DNA from 4 places in the Hymenobacter chitinivorans DSM 11115 genome. Region 4 is predicted to be linked to each of the others. Evidence: riboswitches for the same ligand, from Rfam matches in the RefSeq annotation. Region 4 holds a riboswitch; each other region holds the start of a gene.
The links. A riboswitch is a leader RNA that binds a small molecule or an ion and turns the genes downstream of it on or off. The one in region 4 is predicted to bind S-adenosylmethionine.
Positions count from the first base shown of each region.

Region 1 (5,807 bases), on a different contig from region 4:
GGCCCACCTGGTCTTGCCCGATGGCCAGCCTTACCGGGGCAAAGTGGAAAGCATTGTAGTACGCCGAACTCTGGGGGCCGGGCGGTACGAGGCTTTGCTGGTGACGGATGATGACGCGGGCGGCTCCACGGCGGTGCTCATTGAGCTGCAGGGGGCCTAGGCTACGGCCGTTGGCTTGCCGGGGAGTGGGCAGGCCGGGAGTCAGGTATGGGAGTGGTTGGAACAGAAAAGGGGCTTCGCCGTCGTTGGTGGAACCTCCGCCGTCGGGGTCGGAAGCTTCGCCATCATAGTCGGAGCCTTCGCCGTTAGGGTTGGAAGCTTCGCTTTCATGGTCGGAAGCTTCGCTGTCGGGGTCGGAGGCTTCACCTTCGGGATTGGAGCCTTCGCCGCTAGGGTTGGAGGCTTCGGACGGGCGCTGGCAGTGGGGTTACGGGGCCGGGAGTTTGCGCAGCTGCCGGGCCAGGACCACGGCGGGGCCGGTTTCGAAGGTGACCAGCATGGACCCGTTGCGGCCCCGGATGCACTTGCCCCGCGCGTCGCGGAGGGCGTGGCAGCGCTGGCCGACCAAGGGCGAGCCGGTGAAGCGGGCCAGCCGGTCGCCGAGGTAGCGGTAGGTGGGGAAGGTAGTGGGAGCGGCCGGAAGCACGGGTTTAGGCAGCGGGAAGGGCATATTGGGAGGGCTTAGCGCAGCTGAAACAGGTCGTCTACCCCTAGCAGGCGGCGGCAGGTGAAGCCCTCGGCGAAGGGTACGTTGATGTACTTGCCACAGTCGCGGGCCTGGCCTTCGAGGATTTTGAGGAAGTCGGGGGAGGAAATGTAGGTGGAGGTGGGGTCGTCGTAGTCGGGGTGGTAAAACTGGCTTTTGAACGCCGTAACGGCCTCCAGCTTCCGCTCCCAGTACTCGGAAATGTCCACCACGATGTCGGGCTTGACGTAGGTGTTGTGGATGACTTGCAGCATCAAATCGGGGCGCCAGCTGGGCTGGAGCTGGCCCTGGTGGCGGGTTTCGATTTTGGGCAGGCCCGAGAGAAAGGACGCGTCGTGGACCAGGTTGGCGGCCCGGCCGTGGTCGGGGTGGCGGTCCACGTTGGGGTTGGTGAGGATAATGGAAGGGCGGAAGCGGCGGATGACCTGGATGATTTGCAGCTGATGGGCCTCGTCGTTGAGGAAGAATCCGTCGCGCATGCCCAGGTTTTCGCGCACGTGCAAACCCATAACACGGGCCGCGTCGGCGGCTTCTTCGGCCCGCAGCTCGGCCGAGCCCCGGGTGCCCAGCTCCCCACGGGTGAGGTCGACGACCCCCACGCGGCGGCCCTTGGCAATGTGCTTCATCAGGGTGCCCGCGCAGCCGACTTCGGCGTCGTCGGGGTGGGCGGCAATCATCAGGATATCGAGTTTCATAGAAGGCGGAAGGCGAATGATAGAGCCGGCATGAATCGGCTAGTATAGACAAAAGAACGTCATGCTGGGCGTCGTCAGAACAACTCTATATAGCACGATAGGCAGATTACCGTGGCGGTAGAGATGCTTCGACTGCGCTCAGCATGACGAATACATTGGCAACATCAGCTCGCGAGATTCCTCGCTTGGCTCGGAATGACGGTCTAGCTACAAACGTTAAGGTTCTAGGCCAGCACCTGAATGACGGCTTCCGAGAACCGCTCCATTTCCTCGAGCTGGGGGCTGCACTGGAGCAGGAAGAGGTCGACGCCCACGGCTTCGAAGGCAGCAATGCGCTCGGCTACCTGGTCGGGGGTGCCGGTGAGGCCGGAGCGCAGGCCCCGGTTGGACACCGAATAGTCTTGCAACGAAACCTGGTTTTCGAGCTGGGTGCCGGCCAGCCACTGCTGGTAATTTTTGTAGCCGGCCGCTGAGCCCTGCACGTTGGTAATGCGCTCCAGCTCCTTTTTGACCTCGGCGTCGGTGTTGCGGACCACCGAGTAGGCGGCGACGCCGAACTTCATGGGCGGCAAACCCAGCTTGTCGCGGCGCTGGCTCAAGTCCTGGATGCGGCGGCCGATGGCCGCGGGCTCGTCGCCGTGCATCACGTAGCCGTCGCACTGGGCGGCAATCATGTTTTTGGCGGCTTCCGACTCACCGCCGGCGTAGATAAACGGCCGGGGGCGCGACACGGGCTTGGGCTGCAGAATGGAGTCGGTGACCTTGTAGAACTTGCCTTCGAAGGTAAAGTGGTCCTGCTTCCACATATTGTCCACCACGTGCAGCCACTCGGCGGTGCGGGCGTAGCGGTCATCGTGCTGCTCGAAGTGCACGCCGTACTTCTTGGCCTCATCCTGCCACCACGACGATACCACGTTCAATGACAGGCGGCCGTTGCTGATGTGGTCGATGTTGGCGGCCTGCTTGGCCAGCAAAGCGGGGGAGTGGAAGGTAGGCCGCACGGCCACCATCAGCTCGATTTTCTTGGTCACGGCGGCCAGGGCGGCGGCCGTGCTCCAGGCATCCAGGCTGGGAGCTTCCTCGCCCTTGATGTCGTTCAGGTTGAGTTCGGCAATCAAAGACAGGTCGTAGCCCAGGTCCTCACTGCGCTGGGCCAGGGTCTTGACGTAGTCCCAGTCGGCGCGCATGTTTTCGTCTTCGACGTTGCGCAGCCACCCGCCAAAAACGGGCATCCAATATCCGTATCTCATTTTAATGTGCGGAATGTGGTTGAATGTGAGTAATGTGCTGTTTACTCGGCTGCTACTGCGGCCACTTCAGTGGCGTAGGCCGTGGCGGCTACGCCGGGCAGCTGGCTTTCGAGGTAGTCGACGAAGCGGGAATAAGGGTCGAAGCCGACTACGTTCACGGCGTCGGCCACGAAGTTGGACAGGGCGTTGACGTCGTAGAAGAGCACGTCGCCGGTGCGGTCGTCGATGAGGTACTCGATGCCACCCACGTCGATTTTGGCGGCGGCCACGATGCGCTCCACGGCGGCAATTACCTCGGCCGGGGGGGTAAAGGCTTCCACCTGAATGCCTTTCTTGGGGGCTTCGGTGAGGCAGAACTCGGCCGACGTTTCCTCGGGAATCTGGCAGATTTCGGCGGGGCAGAGGTTGAAGCTTTCCCCGGTCGTAAACACCTTCATGGCGTAAAGAAACTTGCCGTCGAGGGTTTCGACGCGGTGGATGTTGCCGCCGCGGGGCGTTACGTACTCCTGCACCAGGGCCGTCTGGTCGATGCCCAGATCAATCTGATTGGCTGCTACGGCCGCTTCCACGCCCTCGATGGTGTCGAAGCGGATAATGCCCGCGCCGCTGCCGCCGATGTTGACTTTCACCACGATGGGGAACTGCAGCTGCCGGGCGGCGTCGGGCACGCGGGAGGCGTGGTTGACGACGAAGGATTTGGGGTATTTCAAACCCAGGGAGGCAAAGAGGGAGAGTTGCCGGGCCTTGTTGGTTTCGATGGCCGTAGCCGCCGAGCCGTTGATGATGCGCGTACCGATACGCTCCAGGTGGGTGGCAAAGCCGGCGGTGTGGAAAATGCCCTGGCCGTGGCCGCGCAGGTAGGCCGAGGAGCTCATCCGGTTCACGACCAGCGAGTAGCGGCTCTCGGTTTCGGAGGGGTCGAAGAGGTGGTGGGCGGCGTCAATCTTTTCGTAGGGCAGGCCCCGGCGGTCCAGCTCGGCAAACAGGGGCTTGAACCATTCGGGGTGCTCGTAATAAATGCCAATCGGCTTTTGGGGCTGGGCCATGGGTTGTATGGAAAAATATGTGTGACAGGGGAAGGGCCCGGCCGCGGAAAAGCGGCGGGCCGGAAAAATCCGAAAGAGCAGAAGCTTGCGGCTAGTTGCTTAGCGCTAAGAGCCCCGCATAGAGCCAAACCCAACAGACGCGCCGCAACGCAGCAGAATACTGTTCGGGTAAAACCAGACAGACGGGGGTAGCTGCGGGCTAGGAGCCAGAGCAGCGGGGCAGGACCGCAAGCACGGAAGCTAGGCGGTCAGCGGGCTAGAGGGGAAAAAGGAAACTAGCAACAACAGCCCGCGCCAGCCAGAGGCCAACAACAGCCCGCGCCAGCCAGAGGCCAACAACAGACGGCGGCCGGGGCAGACTGGAGTTGGGCTACGAAAGCAGCGGAAAGGGCAGAAAAGTTGTTGGCAGTGTCCACGGCAACTTGTTTTTATATGGTCAGGACTTGGCACCGTTCCAGCTCATCACTGGGGGTTGCCGGCGTATCGTCGAGCCTGTCTCTCCACGCCTCTGTATAAAAACAATCCTTTGGTCAGAAAGAATTGACTCGGCAAAGGTAAGGCAGCGCGCGGCACAGTTACAACCCCCGGCCGGGCTCCGCCTCCGAAACCTTGTAAACGCAGCGTAGCCTACCAACAAAAAAGCCCCGGAGAGGTTCCCCGGAGCTTTTTCAACAATCTGGCAAAGCCGCTTTAGGGCAGCTGGCGGGCCGCTTTGGTTTTTACTTTGGTCTTGCCTTTCCCGGTTTTTTGCTGGCCGCCCGCCGTCGAAAAAGCCGCGGGGCGGGCGGCCAGCACCTGCTCGGCGGCCACGCGCTGCAGGGCTACGGCATCGGTTGGCAACAAACCCAGGGCGGCGGCGGCCTGCTCCTGGGGGCCCAGGCGGCGCGGGTCGTAGCCCGTAATTTCGCCGAACAGCACGCAGGCATTCAGGTAGGCCCCGGCGGCGCTGGGGTGGTAGTGGTCTTCGCCCCAGAGGTTGAGCTTGCCGGCTTCGGGCTGGTAGGGGTTGCGCAACGCCACGCCGGCCTGGATGGCCCGCAGCCAGGCGTCGCCGGCCGGGGCCACGCCCGTGAAACGGCCGTTAAGCCGGGCCGCGCCATAGTAGCCGCGGTGCAAATCCTGGCTCATCGAGTCGAGGGGCAGGCCGGAATACGCCTTGCCCGCGGGGTAGGTCTGGTCGGCCCGGGCCCAGGTTTGGTAGAAATACAGCCGGGCCGTCGGGTTGGCCTGGTGCACGAGCTGCTCGATGCGGGTCGAGTAGTCCCGGAAGGTGTCGGGGTGGCCGGAGCGGCGGGCCGGTAGCGGGTACATGCTGTGCTCCTGCAGCACCACGGTATTCCAGCGGGGCTGCCGCAGAGTGTACTGGGCGCTGTCGAAGTGCAGCTTGAGGGACTCGCCGTTGATGCACTGCAGGTGCACTTCGTAGGCCAGGCCGGCTTCGTCGGCAAACTTCTTGAAAATGGCCGGAATTCCGCCCCAATCCCCGATTTTCTGCTTCCCGACCCGCTCGATGGTAATGGCTGCGGCGTTGTAGCTAAATACGGGGTTGTAGCGGCCGTGGAAAAAGCTGTTGCCGACGAAGAGAATGGTTTGGGGCTTAGGCGGGGCCTGCTGGGCTCGGCTGCCGCACGGGGCTAAGAGGCCGAGCAGGAAAACAGTAACAGGGGAAAGGCGAAGCCGAAACCGGGGAAAAAGCATAGCAAAAACGACGCGCAAAAGAGCAAGCCGGATGGCAAAAGTAACGGATTCGCGCTGCTAAATCCTTTCATTGGGGTGGGGCGGTACCGCTACCGGCACCAGGTCCGACTCGGCCGGGGCCAGCACGCCTTGCAGGGCCAGCTGGTGGCGCTGCTCGTCAAACTCGCCCTCACTTTTGGCAATAACCAGCGTCGCCACCCCATTGCCGATGACGTTGGTAATGGCCCGGGCCTCACTCATAAACCGGTCGACGCCCAGCAGCAGGGCCACGCCTTCGACGGGAATAACCTTGGTAGCAGCCAGCGTGGAGGCCAGCACGATAAAGCCCGAGCCCGTAACGCCCGCCGCGCCTTTGCTGGTCAGCATCAGAATGCCAATCAACGTCAGCTCCTGGGTGAGGGAAAGCTCGATG
Region 1 is NZ_PGFA01000001.1:849,633-855,439, forward strand. Features, by position in the region: gene CLV45_RS03480 (DUF6929 family protein) at 1-160, shown strand, start outside; gene CLV45_RS03485 (hypothetical protein) at 428-670, opposite strand; gene bshB1 (bacillithiol biosynthesis deacetylase BshB1) at 682-1,401, opposite strand; gene CLV45_RS03495 (LLM class flavin-dependent oxidoreductase) at 1,626-2,651, opposite strand; gene CLV45_RS03500 (ATP-grasp domain-containing protein) at 2,693-3,697, opposite strand; SAM riboswitch class I at 4,123-4,216, opposite strand; gene CLV45_RS03505 (DUF4886 domain-containing protein) at 4,388-5,395, opposite strand; gene CLV45_RS03510 (dicarboxylate/amino acid:cation symporter) at 5,453-5,807, opposite strand, start outside.
Region 1: it holds a riboswitch for S-adenosylmethionine, as region 4 does, so the genes downstream of both, CLV45_RS03500 (ATP-grasp domain-containing protein) here and CLV45_RS14375 (O-acetylhomoserine aminocarboxypropyltransferase/cysteine synthase family protein) in region 4, are expected to answer to the same signal.

Region 2 (5,807 bases), on a different contig from region 4:
GATAACGTCGACCTGCTGCTTCACGGCTTCGTCCAGAATCCGCTCCAGGGGCACCATCACGCCCAGGTCCACGATGTCGAAGTTGTTGCAGGCCAGCACCACGCCCACGATGTTCTTGCCGATGTCGTGCACGTCGCCTTTCACGGTGGCCAGCAGGATTTTACCCGCCGTCTGCCGCTCTGAGCCCTGCTTGTCGGCCAGCAGGTAGGGCTCCAGATAGGCCACGGCTTTCTTCATCACCCGCGCCGACTTTACCACCTGGGGCAGGAACATTTTGCCGGCCCCAAACAGGTCCCCCACCACGTTCATGCCGGCCATCAGCGGGCCTTCGATTACTTCCAGGGGGCGGCCCACTTGTTGGCGAACTTCCTCGGTGTCCTGGTCGATAAACTCGGTAATGCCCTTCACCAGAGCGTGTTGCAGCCGCTCGGCCACGGGCAGGCTGCGCCAGGCGTCGGCTACTACTTCGGCCTTGTCCTTTTGCTTGACGGTGTCGGCAAAGTCGACCAGCCGCTCGGTGGCGTCGGGGCGGCGGTTGAGCAGCACGTCTTCCACCAGTTCGAGCAAATCCTTGGGAATTTCGTCGTAGACGCCCAGCTGGCTGGGGTTCACGATGCCCATGTCGAGGCCGGCCCGGATGGCGTGGTAGAGGAAGGCCGAGTGCATGGCCTCGCGCACCACGTCGTTGCCGCGGAACGAGAAGCTGATGTTGCTGACCCCGCCGCTGGTCAGGGCGCCGGGCAGGTTCTGTTTAATCCACCGCACGGCCTCGATGAAGTCCAGCGCGTAGTTGCGGTGTTCCTCCATGCCGGTGCCCACGGTCAGGATGTTGGGGTCGAAAATGATGTCCTGGGCCGGGAAACCGACTTCGTTCACCAGAATATTATAGCTGCGCTGACAGATTTCGATGCGCTTCTCGAAGGAGTCGGCCTGGCCGTTTTCGTCGAAGGCCATGACGACCATGGCGGCTCCGTAGGCGCGCACGGTGCGGGCCCGCTCCTTGAATACTTCCTCGCCTTCCTTGAGCGAAATCGAGTTGACGATACTCTTGCCCTGCACGCACTTGAGGCCGGCTTCGAGCACGCTCCACTTCGAGGAGTCAATCATGACCGGCACCCGGGAAATGTCGGGCTCGGAGGCAATCAGGTTCAAAAACGTCGTCATGGCCTGCTCCGAGTCGAGCATGCCCTCGTCCATGTTCACGTCCAGGACCTGGGCGCCGCCTTCCACCTGGTCACGGGCCACCTGCAAGGCCTGCTCGTAGGCGCCGGTCCGGATGAGGCGGGCAAAGGCGCGGGAGCCAGTCACGTTGCACCGCTCCCCCACGTTGACAAACAACGAATCGGGGTAAATACCGAAGGGCTCCAGACCGGCCAAACGGGTGGCTTGGGGCACCTGGGGCAACTTCCGGGGCTGGTATTTCTCGGCCAGCTTGGCCAGCTCGGCAATGTGCTGGGGCGTGGTGCCGCAGCAGCCCCCGGCCACCGTCACGATGCCGTCCTTGAGGTAGTTCTCCACGACGGCCGCAAATTCCTGGGCCGACTCATCATAACCACCAAAGGCATTCGGCAGACCGGCGTTGGGGTAAGCCGAAATATGCACGTCGGCAATGCGGCTCAGCTCCTTGACGTAGACCTGGAGCTGGTCGGCCCCGAGGGCGCAGTTCAGGCCCACGCTCAGCAGGGGTAAGTGGCTGATAGAGTTCCAGAAAGCCTCCACGGTCTGCCCGCTCAAGGTGCGGCCCGAGGCGTCGGTAATCGTGCCCGAAATCATGACCGGCACCACTTTGCCGCCCTCGTCGAAGAACTTCTGCACCGCGTACAGGGCGGCCTTGGCATTAAGCGTGTCGAAGATGGTTTCGATGAGCAGCGTATCCGAGCCGCCTTCTACCAGGCCGCGCACCTGCTCCAGGTAGGCCGTGGCCAGCTCGTCGAAGGTCACGGCGCGGAAGCCGGGCCGGTTCACGTCGGGCGACAACGACGCCGTGCGGTTGGTGGGCCCAATGGCGCCGGCCACGAAGCGGGGCTTCTGCGGGTTCTGGGCCGTGAATTCGTCGGCTACTTCCTTGGCAATGCGGGCCGACTCGAAGTTGAGCTCATACACGATATGCTCCAAGCCGTAGTCGGCCTGGGCAATGGTGGTGCCGCTGAAGGTGTTGGTTTCCACCATGTCGGCCCCGGCGGCGAAGTAATCGGCGTGAATGCCCCGGATGATGTCGGGGCGGGTCAGGCTGAGCAAGTCGTTGTTGCCGCGCAAGGGCTTGGGGTGGTCCTGGAAGCGGGAGCCGCGGAAGTCGGTTTCCTCCAGCTTGTGGCGCTGAATCATGGTGCCCATGGCGCCATCGAGCACGAGGATGCGCTGCTGGAGAATGTCGTAAAGCGGGGAGTCGGGGCGGAGCGTCGTCGGTTGCATATCGGCTCAGTTAAGGAAACTAGCGGCGAAAAAGTGCCTATCCAGAAAGAGCCGCGCAGGGGCGCGTCCTGTTCTTATCTTCTTCCAGAGCCGCAGCTCTAGAATGGGAGTTAGCACCTTGTTTTATTTCAGGTTGCTAAGACGTCGTCGGGCCCAATCCCTCGGTCTTTCTGGATAAGTAACAAAGCGAAGATAGCGCAGGAAATTCCAGAATCCAATTTTAGGCGACCTTGGGGCGTTACGACTTGCCCTACCTGCCTTTATTCGGGCCATAATTCTGGATTATCTGCCGCTGCTATGACCTTACTCTTACCCAGTCGAGCTCTCACAGCTCTTTTACTCATGCTGCCCGGTGTGCTGCAAGCCCAGGCGCCGCCGCCCGCTGAGCACGGCCTGCGGGGTCAGTATTACGACGGCAAAAACTTCGAAAAGCTAGTGCTAACCCGCGTCGACCCGGCTGTCAATTTCGACTGGAGTCGGCGGCAAAGCGGCCCTGGTCAGCCCATCAAATATTTCGTGGCCCCGGCACCGGGGGTGCCCGGCACGTGGTTTTCGGCGCGGTGGACGGGCTTCGTGCTAGCCCCCAAAACCGGCACCTATACCTTCGTCATGGCCTCCGACGACGGCATGCGCGTCTGGGTCGGTGGGCACCAGATCCTGGACTCCTGGGTCGACCAGCCCGTCACGCGTTACACTGCGCAAATGAAACTTACCGCGGGCCGCTACTACTCGGTGCGGGTAGAATACTACCAGGTAGAGCGGGATACGAAGGCTTTACTGGCCTGGCAGCTACCCGGCTCCACCGCCGAGCCGGTACCCGTCCCGACCAGTAATCTGTACGTGAGTCTGCCCGCTGCCGCCCAGCCCTTTGCGGCAAAACTTCCGGCTGCTCCCACGCGCGGAGCCATCAGCAGCATGGCCGCACCAGCCACTAAAACGGCCCCGACAACGGCTACGGCCGTCAAACCCAGTCGCGGCGTGACGGTGCCCGGCCGGCTGCCGGGCGGTATCGGGTTGCAAGCCACGTACTATGCCGGCTCGGTGCGGGGAGCGGCGGTGCACAGCCGGGTAGAGCCGAAGGTGAACGTGACCTGGCGCGGCACCGCGCCTGCGCCCGGCGTGCCGGGACAGGGCTTCTCGGTGCGCTGGACGGGCTACGTCCTGGCCCCCGAATCCGGGATTTACGTGCTGCATACCGAGTGGGACGATGCCACCGACGTGCGCTTTGCCGACGAAAATGTGCTGGCCATGGAGAAGTACGAACCCGAGTATTTCCGGCCCCGCAAGCCCCCGATTCCCGTGGATATGGTGTACAATCTGCAGGCCGGGCAGCTGTACCGCATCGACCTGACTTACAAAAATGTGCAGGGCGTTTCGCGGGCCATCCTCTCGTGGGCCCGGCCGGCGGCGCTGGGCAACCCGGCTACGTTGGAAGCTGCTTTTGCCGCCAAGGACCGCGCCGGACTGACCGTGATACCCCAGCAGTTTCTGTACCCGGAGCTGCCCCGGCCGCTGCCCGAACCCGCGCCGGTTACGGTGGTGGCGCGGCCCGCGAAAGTCCCGGTAGCTGCGCCCAAGCCCGTGTTAGCCGTAGCCCGACCAGCCCGGCCGGTAGTTGCTAAGCCCTCAGCAGTGCCTATTCGGGTAGCGGAGCCGGTGGTAGAGCTGCCCGACCTGAGTGCGCTGAGCAAAGGGGCAGCCGTAACCTTGTCCCAGCTGTACTTCACCCAGAGCACGGCCACGCTGCTGCCATCGTCCCGGCCGCTGCTGAACGCCCTGGTGCAAAAGCTGCGGGAGCAGCCCGGGCTGCAGCTCGAAATTGCCGGCCACACCGACAACGTGGGTGAGCCGGCCAAAAATCTGCTGTTGTCGGAGCAGCGGGCCCGGGTGGTGCGCCGCTACCTCGTGCAGCAGGGCGTCGACTCGGTGCGGCTCACGGCCCGGGGCTACGGCGGCACCCGCCCGGTGGCCGACAACCGCGACCCGCAGCAGCGGCCCCGCAACCGGCGGGTGGAAATCGTGGTGCGGTAGTAGCCTGTACACCTGGGGCCGAGGGGGAGCAGGAGGGAAGAACCAGATTCAATAAACATTTGTGTAGCTACATGGGTTGGGAGACGTCAACCGACCGGCCACTATGGTTGGTCTTTATAGCCTGACGTTATTTTTCGCAACCATGAGCCAGACTTCCAATCTTTTCTCGTCCTACCAGCTGGGCGCCCTTACGCTGCCCAACCGCCTGGTAATGGCCCCCATGACCCGCAGCCGGGCCAAAAACGACGGCAACGTGCCCACCGACTCTACGGTGAAGTACTACGTGCAGCGCGCCTCGGCCGGCCTGATCATTACCGAAGGCGCCCAGGTGTCGGCCCAGGGCGTGGGCTATATTTTCACGCCCGGCATCTACTCCGAAGCCCAGGTGGCGGGCTGGCGCAAGGTCACCGACGCGGTACACGCCGCCGGCGGCCGGATCTTCATCCAGCTCTGGCACGTGGGCCGCATTTCCCACCCCGACTTCCACCACGGGGAGCTGCCCGTAGCGCCTTCGGCCGTTAAGCCCACCGGCGTGCAGGCCTATACCACCAACGGCATGCAGGAAATTCCCGCGCCCCGGGCCCTGGAAACGGCCGAAGTGAAAGCCGTAGTGGATGACTTCCGCAAAGCCGCCGCCAACGCCAAGGCAGCCGGTTTCGACGGCGTCGAAATTCACGGCGCCAACGGCTACCTGGTCGACCAGTTCATTCAGGACGGCACCAACCAGCGCACCGACGAGTACGGTGGCAGCGTGGAAAACCGCGCCCGGTTTGCCCTGGAAGTAGTGCAGGCCGCCGCCGACGTCTTCGGCGCCGACCGGGTGGGCATCCGCCTGGCACCCACCGGCGCGATGGGCGGCATCAACGACTCGGACCGCGTGAAAACCTTCAGCTACGTGGCCGAGCAGCTCAATAAGCTGGGCCTGGCTTACCTGCACGTCATTGAGGCCCTGCCCGGCCACCCCATGGCCCCGCAGCCCGGTCAGGAATTGGTAGCGGCTCACCTGCGCAAAATCTTCACCGGCCCCTTCATTCTGAACGGCGGCTACACCCAGGAAACGGCCGAACAGGCCCTGGCCAACAACGAGGCCGACCTGATTGCCTTCGGTGTGCCCTTCATTGCCAACCCCGATTTGGTGGAGCGCTTCGAGCAGGGCGCGGCCCTGAACACGCCCAACCCCGCCACGTTTTACGCCGGCGGCGACGAAGGCTATATCGACTATCCCTCGCTGCAGGAAACTCCGGTAGCCACGGAGCAGTAGGCGCTAAATAATACGGTGCAAAAAGCCCGGCTGCAGTTCATGCGGCCGGGCTTTTTTCGTGCATACATATTCGTGTTTTCAGGGCGTTACCGCCGTCGAGTCG
Region 2 is NZ_PGFA01000003.1:319,205-325,011, forward strand. Features, by position in the region: gene metH (methionine synthase) at 1-2,412, opposite strand, end outside; SAM riboswitch class I at 2,484-2,593, opposite strand; gene CLV45_RS18305 (PA14 domain-containing protein) at 2,755-4,443, shown strand; gene CLV45_RS18310 (alkene reductase) at 4,586-5,704, shown strand; gene CLV45_RS18315 (hypothetical protein) at 5,783-5,807, opposite strand, start outside.
Region 2: it holds a riboswitch for S-adenosylmethionine, as region 4 does, so the genes downstream of both, metH (methionine synthase) here and CLV45_RS14375 (O-acetylhomoserine aminocarboxypropyltransferase/cysteine synthase family protein) in region 4, are expected to answer to the same signal.

Region 3 (5,807 bases), on a different contig from region 4:
TTCCACCACGCCCTGCCGGGCATCAACCAGTACAATGGCCAAATCAGCCGTCGAAGCGCCGGTGACCATGTTGCGGGTGTACTGCACGTGGCCGGGCGCGTCGGTGATGATAAACTTGCGGCGCGGCGTGGTAAAATACTTGTAGGCCACGTCGATGGTAATGCCCTGTTCCCGCTCGGCGCGCAGGCCGTCGGTGAGCAAGGCCAAATCTACGGTGCCGTGCACGGTGGGCCGGTTTTCCAGGGCCGCCAGCACGTCCAAGGACACCGAGTCAGAATCGTAGAGCAAACGGCCAATCAGCGTGCTTTTGCCATCGTCAACGCTGCCGCAGGTAATAAATCGGAGAAGATCCATGAGGTTAGTTGTCGGTTGTTCGTTGTCGGTTGTTCGGTATCGGCCAGCAGAAAAAACTGACAACCGACAACTAGCAACTGACAACTAATTGGTTAGAAATAGCCGTTGCGCTTGCGGTCTTCCATGCCGGCTTCGGAGATGTTGTCGTCGAGGCGGGTGGCGCCCCGCTCGCTGACTTTGGCGCTGAGCAGGTCCTCAATGATGTCGTCGATGGTAGCCGCGTCGCTTTCCACGGCGGCCGTGCAGGTCGAGTCGCCGACGGTGCGGAAGCGCACTTGCCGCTCCACGATTTCGTCGGTTTCGTCGAGGCGCAGGTGCTCGTTGAGGCCCAGGAGTTGGCCGCTGGGCAGGACCACGCAGGTGCGCGGGTGGCCGAAGTAGATGCTGGGCAGGGGAATATTCTCGCGCTGAATGTAGCGCCACACGTCGAGCTCGGTCCAGTTGGAAATCGGGAACACGCGCACATTTTCGCCGCGCTGAATCCGGCCGTTGTACACGTTCCAGAGCTCGGGCCGCTGGCGCTTGGGGTCCCACTGGCCAAACTCGTCGCGCACGGAGAAGATACGCTCCTTGGCCCGGGCCTTTTCCTCGTCGCGCCGGGCCCCGCCGATGCAGGCGTCGAACTGGAACTCCTCGATGGTTTCGAGCAGGGTGTAGGTTTGCAGCGGGTTGCGGCTCGGGAACTTGCCGCCCGGCTCGCGCAGGCGCTGCCGCTTGATGGTATCTTCCACGCTACGCACGATGAGCTTTTCGCCCAGCTCGGCCGCCAAGGAGTCGCGGAACTTAAGCACTTCGGGGAAGTTGTGGCCGGTATCGACGTGCACCAGCGGGAAGGGGAAGCGGCCGGGGCGGAAGGCTTTTTCGGCCAGGCGCGTCAGCACGATGGAGTCTTTGCCACCCGAAAACAGCAGGGCCGGCCGCTCAAACTGGCCCGCAACTTCCCGCAGAATATGAATGGCTTCGGCTTCCAGCCGGTCGAGGTAATCGAAGTGAGGGGTACTCATGCTAGGTTCGCTTAAGTAGGTCGTCATGCAGAGGCGCAGCCGAAGCATCTCGCGTGCAGTAGTAATCAAATTGGTTTGGCAACGTCAGCACGCGGGATGTCTCGCGCTACTCGACATGACGTTCTGTTTTTCAGCCCAGAGTAAAAGCGTTGACGGGCTCGACCACTGGGTCGGGGCCGTTGTGGGTGCTGTGCAGCCCGCATTCCTTGGCCGACTGGTCTTCCCACCACCAGCGTCCGGCCCGGAAATCCTCGCCGGCCCGGATGGCCCGGGTGCAGGGCGCGCAGCCGATGCTCACGAAGCCCTGCTGGTGCAGGGGGTTGAACGGGATGCTGTGTGCGTGCACGAAGTCCCAGCACTGCTCGAAGGTCCAGTCGAACAAGGGGTGAAACTTGAGGAGCTGATGGCCCGCGTCCCACTCCACGGCGTGCATGTCCTGGCGGTTGGCCGACTGCTCGGCCCGGATGCCGGTAAACCACGCCTGCTGGCCCCGCAACGCCCGCCGCAGCGGCTCTACTTTGCGGATGCCGCAGCATTCCTTGCGGTTGTCCACGCTGTCGTAGAAGCTGTTGGGGCCTTTTTCGAGCAGGAGCTGCTCCACGGCGGCTTGCTGGGGGAAGTAGGGCTCAATGGCTTTACCGTAGCGCAGCAGCGTTTTATTCCAAGTAGAGTAGGTTTCCTGGAAGTTGCGGGCCGTGTCGAGGGTGAAGACCTTGATGGGCAGGTTGTGCTCGAAAATCAGGTGGGTGATAATCTGGTCTTCGAGGCCGAAGGAAGTCGAGAAAATGGCCTGACCCGGAAACTGCGCGGCCACGGCCGTGAGTACTTCCAAGGCTGAATGCCCGGCCAGCTGCTGACGCAGGCCAATGACCAGCGCCTCTGAGGCTACTTGCATGATGCGGGGAGGATGTGGCTTTTCCAGCGAGGAAAAGCCGGCGGTAGGAAGCCCGGGGCACAAATGGGTTGTGTAAGCCAGGGCCGACTATCCTGCGGTAGTCGGAAAACGGGTTGTGCGGGAGCAGCTCAGCTAGCGGAGCTTAGGGCACGGGCAGGAAAAGGAGGGGGCGTGGCCTGCTACCAACACGGACAGCACATCATGCCACAACATCCATGCTGTAGAGCAGCGGAGGTGGTCGAGAAAGTGCGGGCGTTGGACAAGGTTTTCACGGCGTTGTTGTTTTTATATGGTCAGGACTTGGCACCGTTCCGCATTTGCGGATGGTTGCCGGCGCTTCGTTGAGCCTGTCTCTCCACGCCTCTGTATAAAAACAATCCTTTGATGGGTAAAGAATTGGTGCTACAAAGGTAATAGCAGGAATTTTATAATTGCAAGTTATAAGCTGGCGAAGTATATAATTTTGGTGAATTTGACTTCAATGGTCTGTACGATACCTGTTTATGTAGATATTTGAGGGTGGTTTAGTATGACTTTGTGGTATAACTATAAGTTATGGAAAGCATGCCAAACTGCTATAATTATCCGCTTTCCCCTTGCGGCTTAACCAAGCAGAATGAGCCTTTCGGGCAGCCCAGGCCACTACCTGGCCCGAAAGGCAAAGGAGCAAAACGGCGAAGCTCAAGCAGGTCCCGACTAGAATTCCTGGACCACAATCCGGATATCGGTGTTGCGGCCGTGGTCGTCGGCGCAGGAAATTTTGAGGGCTCCGGGCGGCGGGCGGAAGAAAATCCGCTCGGTGGCCGGGGCCGTGCGCAGAAACTGGTCGTTGACGTACCACGACACCTGGCGCACTTCGTTGTCGGTGGTGCAGCTGAGCAGGAGCTGCTGCTGTTCGCCCTTGTTGAGCACGTACTCGGTGTTGGCCAAGGGCGAGGTAATGCTCGGGGCCTGGTCGCGGCTGCCGCGCACGAGCTGGCAGGCGGGGTTGTGGGGCGGCAGGCGGCGGTACGGAATGCCCTGGGCTTCCTTGAAAGCGGCTACTTCCGGTAGCAGGTTGGGGTACAGCTCCCGCCGGTAGCCGGTAGCCGGGGCGCAGGCCCGGCAGTAAGTATACTGCCCATCGGCCGAGAGCAGCACTTCTTTCTGGTGCTGGCAGCGCAACCCCGCCGACACGCCGGGCAGGAAATAGTCGATAATCTGGTTGGGGCAGTTTTCCCCCGGTGGCCGGCCGGTTTCGGCGCAGACCAGCCGGAAATCGAGGCTGGCGGGCGGCTGAAACCAGTTGTTGGGCGAGTTGTAAGCCAGAGCGTTGAACAAATCGAAGAGCAGGGGCGTGGCAATGTCGGAGCCGGTGAGGGCCGGGCTGCCCTGCCCGCTGAAGTTGCCGACCCACACCCCGATGGTGTATTCCTTGTTGTAGCCGATGCTCCAGGCGTCGCGGCGGCCGTAGCTGGTGCCGGTTTTCCAGGCAATCTTGGGCAGGCGGATGCTGGTTTCGTAGCCCACGGGCAAATCGGGGCGGGTAAGCTGGGCCAGGATGTCGGTAATGAGAAAGGCCGCGCCGTCGGAGAATAATTGGGAATGTTGAATTCCGGATTCTGAACTCTGAATTGGTTTGGCGGGCTGTTTTTGGTTTTGATTTTCAGCCTGGGCTTCATTCTTCCTGGCCTGGCGCAGCGGGGCGTAGCGGCCGCCGTTGGCTAGGGTCACGTAGAGGTTGGTCAGCTCCTCCAGCGTAGCACCGCAGCCGCCCAGAATGGTGCTCAGCCCCAGGTGGGGGGCACGTTTGGCTACGGTTCGGAAGCCGGCGGCCCGCAGCTGGGTGGTAAAGGTGGGTACGCCCAGCTCCGAAAGCACCCGCACGGCCGGAATGTTGAGCGAATAGGCCAGGGCGCGTTCCAGGGGCACTTCGCCGTTGCAGCGCTTGTCGAAGTTTTCGGGCTGGTAGCCGCCGAAGTTGGTGGGCACGTCGGGCAGCAGCAGCTTGGGCGTCACCAGGCCTTTGTCCAGGGCCAGGGCGTACAGAAAGGGCTTGAGCGTACTGCCCGGCGACCGAACGGCCTGCACCCCGTCGTTCTGGCCTTTGGTGACGTTGTCCTGAAAATCGGCCGAGCCCACGTAGGCTTCCACGGCCCGCGTTTGGTTGTTGACGACCAGCACGGCCGCGTTGCTGATGCCCAGCTCGTGGAGGCGGCGCACGTAGTTGCGGGTCAGGTCTTCGGCCTTGGCCTGCTTGCCGCGCTGCAGCGTGGAGGCCACGCTGGCCCGGCCCGGAAACTGCCGCACCAGGCGCCGGGCCAGGTGGGGCGCCAGCGTGGGTGCCGCGTGGCGCTGCACGTCGAGCGGCTCCAGCAGGGCGTCTTCCACATCTTGCCGCGGAAACAGGCCCTGCCGGCCGAAGCGGCGCAGCCACCGGTTGCGCTCCTGCCGGATGGCCTCGTTGTGGCGGCCCAGCACTAGGCCCCGGGGCCGGTTAGGGATGATGGCCAGAGTCACGGTCTGGGCTAGGGAAAGGTAGTCGGGCGGCTGCTGGAAGTAAAGCAGGGCCGCCGACTTCACGCCTTCGATGTTGCCGCCGTAGGGCACCAGATTCAGGTAAAGCTGCAGAATTTCGGCCTTGCTGTAGTGCGCTTCGAGCTGCAGGGCCCGCAGCATTTCCAGCAGCTTGTTGCCCACCGTCCGCTCCTTGGGTTCCAGCAGGCGGGCCACCTGCATGGTGATGGTGCTGGCCCCGGTGGTGCGGCCCCGCCCAAACAAATTGCGCCCCACGGCCTGCACCAGGGCCAGCGGATTGACGCCCGGGTGGTAGTAGAAATACCGGTCTTCCTTTTCAAGAATGGTAGCGCGCAGGGCCGGCGTGATTTCGCGCAGCTCGGTTTTGAGGCGCCACTTCTGGGTCGGGTTCAGAAAGGCGTGCAGCACCGTACCGTCGGCGGCCAGCACGATGGGCGAGTACTGCGGGGCGGGCGGCAAAGGAAACGCCGCGTCGAGGCCTGCCCCGAGCAGGGCGACCAGCACTAAGGTGGCCAGTAAGGCCCGTGCCGCACGTTTTATTGTCAGAGTAGCCACCAGTTTAAGCACAGCGCATAAGGGGTGCAAGATACGCCCGCCGATTCCAGTTTGCCCCGCAAAACTGCCAAAGACCAGCTGCCAGCAGAATGGTTGCGCCAACGTCAGCCGCTCTCCAGGGGCTTAATCAGTCCCGGGGCTGGTGCCCGGCTACCGTTCCGCAGGCAGCTCAGCTGGGCTTCACGGTTTATTCATTTTGCACTTAATGATAACTCGACAATAAGGCAGAGCTGTTGTGCTGGACGCAATAAAAGGGGGTTTTTGTTGCGAAAAAACAAGTGCAAAACTTTGGTGTTTAAGATTTCACTAAGGAATTTGGCTTATGTTACGCTCAGATAACAAACCAGCTAGGTTGCAGCCCTGCCGGTTTGGGGTGCTGACTTTTGTTACAAATCAAAGTCAGCTGGGCCTTTGGTTGCCGTAGTTCGCCAAGGGAGAACATGAGTTTTTTCGCGTCACTTATCACTCACCAAACCCTTTTC
Region 3 is NZ_PGFA01000001.1:351,168-356,974, forward strand. Features, by position in the region: gene CLV45_RS01310 (sulfate adenylyltransferase subunit 1) at 1-354, opposite strand, end outside; gene cysD (sulfate adenylyltransferase subunit CysD) at 447-1,358, opposite strand; gene CLV45_RS01320 (phosphoadenylyl-sulfate reductase) at 1,489-2,253, opposite strand; SAM riboswitch class I at 2,536-2,627, opposite strand; gene pbpC (penicillin-binding protein 1C) at 2,950-5,274, opposite strand.
Region 3: it holds a riboswitch for S-adenosylmethionine, as region 4 does, so the genes downstream of both, CLV45_RS01320 (phosphoadenylyl-sulfate reductase) here and CLV45_RS14375 (O-acetylhomoserine aminocarboxypropyltransferase/cysteine synthase family protein) in region 4, are expected to answer to the same signal.

Region 4 (5,807 bases):
GCTCGTCGTCGGTGCGCAGGTAGATTTCGATTTCCAGGTCGGTGGTGTAGGCCAGGGGCGTGGCAGTGGTCAGCTTGGGGTAGGCGTAGCGCTGCTGGTTGCGCAGGGCGGCAATATCGGAGAGTACCGCCGAGCCGGTGGGGTGGCCGCCCGCGCCCCGGCCCCGCAGAAACTGGGGGCCGGCAAACTCGGCCTCGATGACCACGCCGTTGAACTCGTCGTCCACGGTGTACAGGGCCGAGGTGGGGTCCACGAACTGCGGGGTGACCAGCACGCTGAGCTGGTGGTTGGGCAACAAGTACAAACCGGCCACCACTTTAATCTTCTGGCCGGCCACGGCGGCGTAGCTGATATCGGTGGCGCTGACGTTTTCGATGCCCAGGTTTAGCACCTGTTCGGGCTCCAGCAGCACGCCGTAGGCATGAGCCGCCAGAATCACCAACTTCGAGCGGGGGTCGAAGGCGGCCATGTCCAGTGAGGGGTCGGTTTCGGCAAAGCCTTGCTGCTGGGCTTCGGCCAGGGCCACGGCGTATTCAGAGCCGTCCTGGCCCATGCGCGTCAGCACGTAGTTCGACGAGCCGTTGAAAATGCCGCTCACGCTGCGCAGCGGTTCCTGCCCGAAATAGGCGTCCAGCGTCCGAACCACCGGAATGCTGCCGCACACGGCCGCCTCGTAGAGCAAGGTGCCGCCAAACTCGTGCTGCAAGGCCACCAGCTCGGGCAGGTGCCGGGCCACCATAGCCTTATTGGCCGTTACAACCTGCCGGCCCTGGCGCAGGGCGGTGCTGACCAAACGGAAGGCTTCGGCCGCGTCGTCAATGACTTCGACCAGCACGTCCAGCTCGGGGTCCTGCAGCAGCTCATCGGCCCGGAAACTGAAGGCCTCGGCGGGCAGGGAGCGGGGCTTGGCAGGGTTTTTCACGGCAATGCGCCGCACTTCGGCCCCGAAGCCGGGCAGGTGCTGCAGAATATCGTAGAGGCCCTGGCCCACGCAGCCAAAGCCAATCAGGCCGATGCGCAACGGGGCTTTGGCCGTTACCAAGGAAGCGGCAATGGCCGACACGGCCGGGTTAATGGACGAGACTGGGGACATAGAACTGCTCTAAAAACTGGGTTATCTGGACGGTTTCAATCAGAAAACCGTCGTGGCCAAACTCGGAATCCATGGCGGCGTAGGTGGCGCCCGAAATGTGGCGGGCCAGCAGCTGCTGCTCGGCGGGCGGAAACAGCACGTCGGAGCTGATGCTGAGCACCAGCGTCCGGGCCCGGATCTGGCCCAGGGCCGCCGCAATACTGCCCCGGCCCCGCCCCAGGTGGTGCGTGTCCATCGTGCGCGACAAGGCGACGTAGCTGTAGGCGTTGAAGCGGGCCACGAGTTTGTCGCCCTGGTGCTGCTGGTAGGAGCTGGCCCGGAACTCGTCGAGCCGGTCGGGGTCGGTTTCGGCCTGGGTGCGGCCGTAGGCGTCGTAGCTACGGTAGCTGAGCAGGGCCGTAGCCCGGGCGGCTTTCAGGCCGCGCTGCCCGCCGGTGGGCGTGGCTTCGTGGTAGGTAGTGTCGGCGAAAATAGCCAGCCGCTGGGCTTCGTTGAAGGCAATTCCCCAGGGCGAATGTTGGGCGTTGGTGGCTAGTACCACCAGGTTGGCAAACACCTCGGGCCGCAGAATAGCCCATTCCAACGCCTGTTGCCCGCCCAAAGAGCCGCCAATCAGGGTGTGAATTCTGGTCAGGCCCAACTCCAGCCGCAGCGCCTCGTGGGCCGCTACCAAGTCCCGAATCGTGACCAGGGGAAACTGCTGGTAGAGCGGTTCCGCCGCGGGCCCCGCGGGCGTGAGCGGACCGGTGCTGCCGTAGCAGGAGCCCAGAATGTTGGCGCAGACGACAAACCAGTCGGCCGGGTCGAAATAGCAGTCGGCACCAAACAGGCCGGCCCACCAGCTGAGCACGTCGGCATTGGCCGTCAGGGCGTGGCACACCCACACCACATTGTCGCGGGCCTCGTTCAGGGTGCCGAAGGTGTGGTAGGCTATCTGCACCGGAGCCAGCGTCGCGCCACTTTCGAGCAAGAGGCCCGCTGGTAGGTTCAAAAGCCGGGGCTGATTCATGAGGCAATAGGTGGTTGGGAAACCCGGCGCCACTGGGGCAGCGGGGGTTGAATAGCAATACAATAGCACGCGGGCCGAGCCGGCTGGTCCTCTTACATCAGTCCCACCCAATGAAGCGTTTGGTGGACCGGTGCCGGCTCAACCCGGGCTATTGCGGAATGGTCAGGATGATTCCTCTCTCACAACTCCTCATCCTGCCATTCACGGCGCTGCCGTAGCTGGAGCAGGCGGGCCACTCTCATTGCCCGCCCCGTCTCCTCTCTACTTTAGACCTCCAGCGGGGCAGCGTGTTCTACTTCGGGCTGCACCACGGCGTCCTCCTCGTCATCGGAAGTCGTGGGAGCCGCGTTACGTACGGCGTCAAAGGCCTGGGCCAGATCCGCGCGGATATCATCAAAATGCTCAATACCGACCGACAAGCGCAGGGAAGTGGGCGTTACGCCGGCGGCGCGCTGTTCCTCTTCCGAAAGCTGCTGGTGCGTGGTGGCCGAGGGCTGGATAATCAGCGTTTTGGCGTCGCCCACGTTGGCCAAATGGCTCACCAGCTTTAGGTTGTCGATAAACTGAGTGGCCGTTTCCTTGCTGCCCTTGATGCTGAAGGTCAGCACGCCGCCGAAGCCGCGCTTGAGGTATTTCTGGGCCAAAGCGTGGTAGGGGCTGCTTTTCAGACCCGGATAATTCACACTTTCCACCTGCGGGTGCTGCTCCAGCCAGGTGGCAATGCGCAGGGCGTTTTCCACGGTGCGGTCCACGCGCAAGCTCAGGGTTTCGAGGCCGATGAGCAGCTGCCAGGAGTTGAACGGGCTGATGGCGGGGCCGAAGTCGCGCAGGCCTTCCACCCGGGCCCGGATGATGAAGGCAATGTTGCCAAAGGGCCCGTTCTTGCCGAATACGTCGTTGAATACCAGGCCGTGGTAGCCTTCCGAAGGCTCGGTGAACTGCGGAAACTTGCCGTTGCCGAAGTCATACTTGCCACCGTCCACAATTACGCCGCCGATGCTCGTGCCATGGCCGCCAATCCACTTCGTAGCCGATTCTACCACGATGTGGGCCCCGTGCTCCAGGGGGCGGAACAGGTAGCCGCCCGCCCCGAAGGTGTTGTCGACCACCAAGGGCAGGTCGTGCTTGTCGGCAATGGCGGCAATCCGCTCGAAGTCGGGAATGCTGAAGCTCGGGTTGCCGATGGTTTCCAGGTACAGGGCCTTGGTATTCTCGTCAATTAGGGTCTCAAAGCTGGCCGGGTTGTCGGCGTCGGCGAAGCGCACTTCGATGCCCAGACGCTTGAAAGCCACTTTAAACTGGTTGTAAGTACCACCGTAGAGGTGGGAGCTGCTCACGAAATTGTCGCCGGCCTGCAGAATGTTGTTCAGGGCAATAAACTGGGCCGCCTGCCCCGAGCCCGTGGCCAGCGCCGCCACCCCACCTTCCAAAGCCGCCACGCGTTGCTCAAACACGTCGGTGGTGGGGTTCATCAGCCGGGTGTAGATGTTGCCAAACTCCTTCAGCGCAAACAAATTGGCCCCGTGCTCGGCATTCTTAAACACGTAGGAAGTCGTTTGGTAGAGCGGCACGGCGCGGGCCCCGGTGACGGGGTCGGGCTGCTGGCCGGCGTGGAGTTGCAGGGTCTCGAATTGTAGGGCTTGCGTGGACATGATACGGCTGGGTTAGAAGTCTTGAAATTGAAGTTTCAGATTGTCAACTGGTTGCGTTTGGATTTGAACAACCAGGGTGGCATCCGGAGCCCGGGAGCGGGCTGTGTCGGAGCCAGGCCAAACCCTGCGCCGAAGTAGGCCAGCAAGTGGCCGTAAGCAGAGGGCAAGCCAGGAAAAAGAGAGGGGGAGGGGAGAAGCTAGGCGCTCAGGAGGCTAGCAACAGCAACAACACGGGGTCCAACAGCACATTCGCATTCGGCCGGCAACAGCTAAGCCGGCGGAAACGCGCAAACCCATCGGCTCGGCAGCGAGCCCGGAGGCGGCGGCAGCGGATGGGAACAGAAAAGCGGAAGCGGGGGTGTTTTCCATGGTACTCGACTTATAGCTCCCGCGGGCCTTACGCCGGGCGGGCAGGAATTGGCACCTTTCATCAGATGAAGGTTGCCAGCGGGTCAGGGAGCCTGTTCTCTCGCCGCTTCTGTATAAATTCTTTCAAACTGTCCCATCGTTCTGGGAGAGTACCGGGTTGGTGACTGCAAATGTACTGCTGGAATTGAGAAGACCAAATCCTGCCAAAGGTTTTTTTGTTTTTCCAAAAAATCGGGCAGAAAAAAACGCCGCCCGAAGCTCGGACGGCGTTTCCAACCTTTTTCTGCAAAAAGGACCTAAAGAGTAGGTAACGTAAGCTGCTGACCCACTTCGATATGGTCGGGGTTAGCGCCGATAATGGCTTTGTTGGCTTCGTAAATCTGGTGCCACTTCGAGGCGTCCCCGTAGTGGTGCTTGGCAATCTTGGACAGCGAATCACCGCTGACAACAGTGTAAGAGTCGCCTTTTGCGGCGGCGGGTTGCGCCGCGGGCGTGCCGGCGGCGGTGTTATTGCCAAAAAAATCGGTGCCACCGGCGGCGGGCTTGGCGGCGGGTTGAACCGGTTTTTCTTCGCCTTTATTGCTGAGGAAATCGAACAGTCCCATGAGTATGTGTCGGTTAAGGTGAGGGGGAGTGGAAGATGCCGCATCTGCCTGACGGCCACGGTATCAGGGCCTCTTACGCCCTTCGTCGGTATTAGGTTGTAACCACGCAAGCTCCGCGCTACTGGGCTAACTCTTTAGCTTTTGCCGCGTAAGAACCGCAACACTGGCTTTCGCATGGCCGACTGCCGGGTTGTTTGTGTCTTTCCCCAAAACCCTTTCTTTCCTCATGAAAACTCTCCCCACTTCCTCTCGTGTGCTGGCCAGCCTGCTGGCATTTATGGTCCTGTTTTTGGCTTCTTGCGGTAGCAAGGAAGGCAAAGTCGAAGGCGTCAACATGCTCTACGGCACCGAAAGCAAGGTCTGGAAAACCGATAAGGAGCTAAGCGCCGGCGGCGACAAAGTAAAGCAGACAGATACGCAGGAAGACGAGCGGATTACGTTCTTCGCCAACGGGCAGTACAACATGACCTCGCCCGCCGGGGCCGTCAATGGCAAGTACACCTTCGACCAGCCCAACAAGAAAATCATGCTGACTCCTGACGGCGCTACCACCAGCAACAGCTTCGACGTGGTAACGCTGACCGACGATAAGCTCACCTTGAAAAGCCCCGAAGGTGCCGAGTTGCGCCTGGAAAAAGAATAGTTGTAGCTTCTGCTCAGCAATAAAAAGGCCCTTCCGCACTGCGCGGAAGGGCCTTTTTTGGTTGGTTATGCTACCGGACTAAGTCGTTTTGGGAGCACTGAATACCCGCGCCACCCAGCGCGGCAAAAACACGGCACCCAGCAGCAGATACAGGTAGTACGTGACCATGCGGTAGAGCAGCACCACGAAGTTGGTCATGGTGGGCGTGCCGATAAACTTGCCGAAGAAGGTCGGGAAAGCACCCTCGGCAATGCCCGCCCCGCCGGGTGTAATGGCAATGAGCAGAATAACTTTGTAGGTCAGGTTACGGCCAAAAATCAGCAGAAACTCGCCCCAGCTCACGTCGACGAAGGCGGCAATGATGCAGCCAATAACCAGGTAGCGGGCCGTCCAGACGAAGAACGTGGAGCCCACGGCCCGCAGCCAGTAGCCGGCC
Region 4 is NZ_PGFA01000002.1:178,997-184,803, forward strand. Features, by position in the region: gene CLV45_RS14365 (homoserine dehydrogenase) at 1-1,093, opposite strand, end outside; gene CLV45_RS14370 (homoserine O-acetyltransferase family protein) at 1,071-2,102, opposite strand; gene CLV45_RS14375 (O-acetylhomoserine aminocarboxypropyltransferase/cysteine synthase family protein) at 2,369-3,754, opposite strand; SAM riboswitch class I at 4,131-4,243, opposite strand; gene CLV45_RS14380 (LysM peptidoglycan-binding domain-containing protein) at 4,420-4,728, opposite strand; gene CLV45_RS14385 (hypothetical protein) at 4,955-5,371, shown strand; gene CLV45_RS14390 (lysylphosphatidylglycerol synthase transmembrane domain-containing protein) at 5,450-5,807, opposite strand, start outside.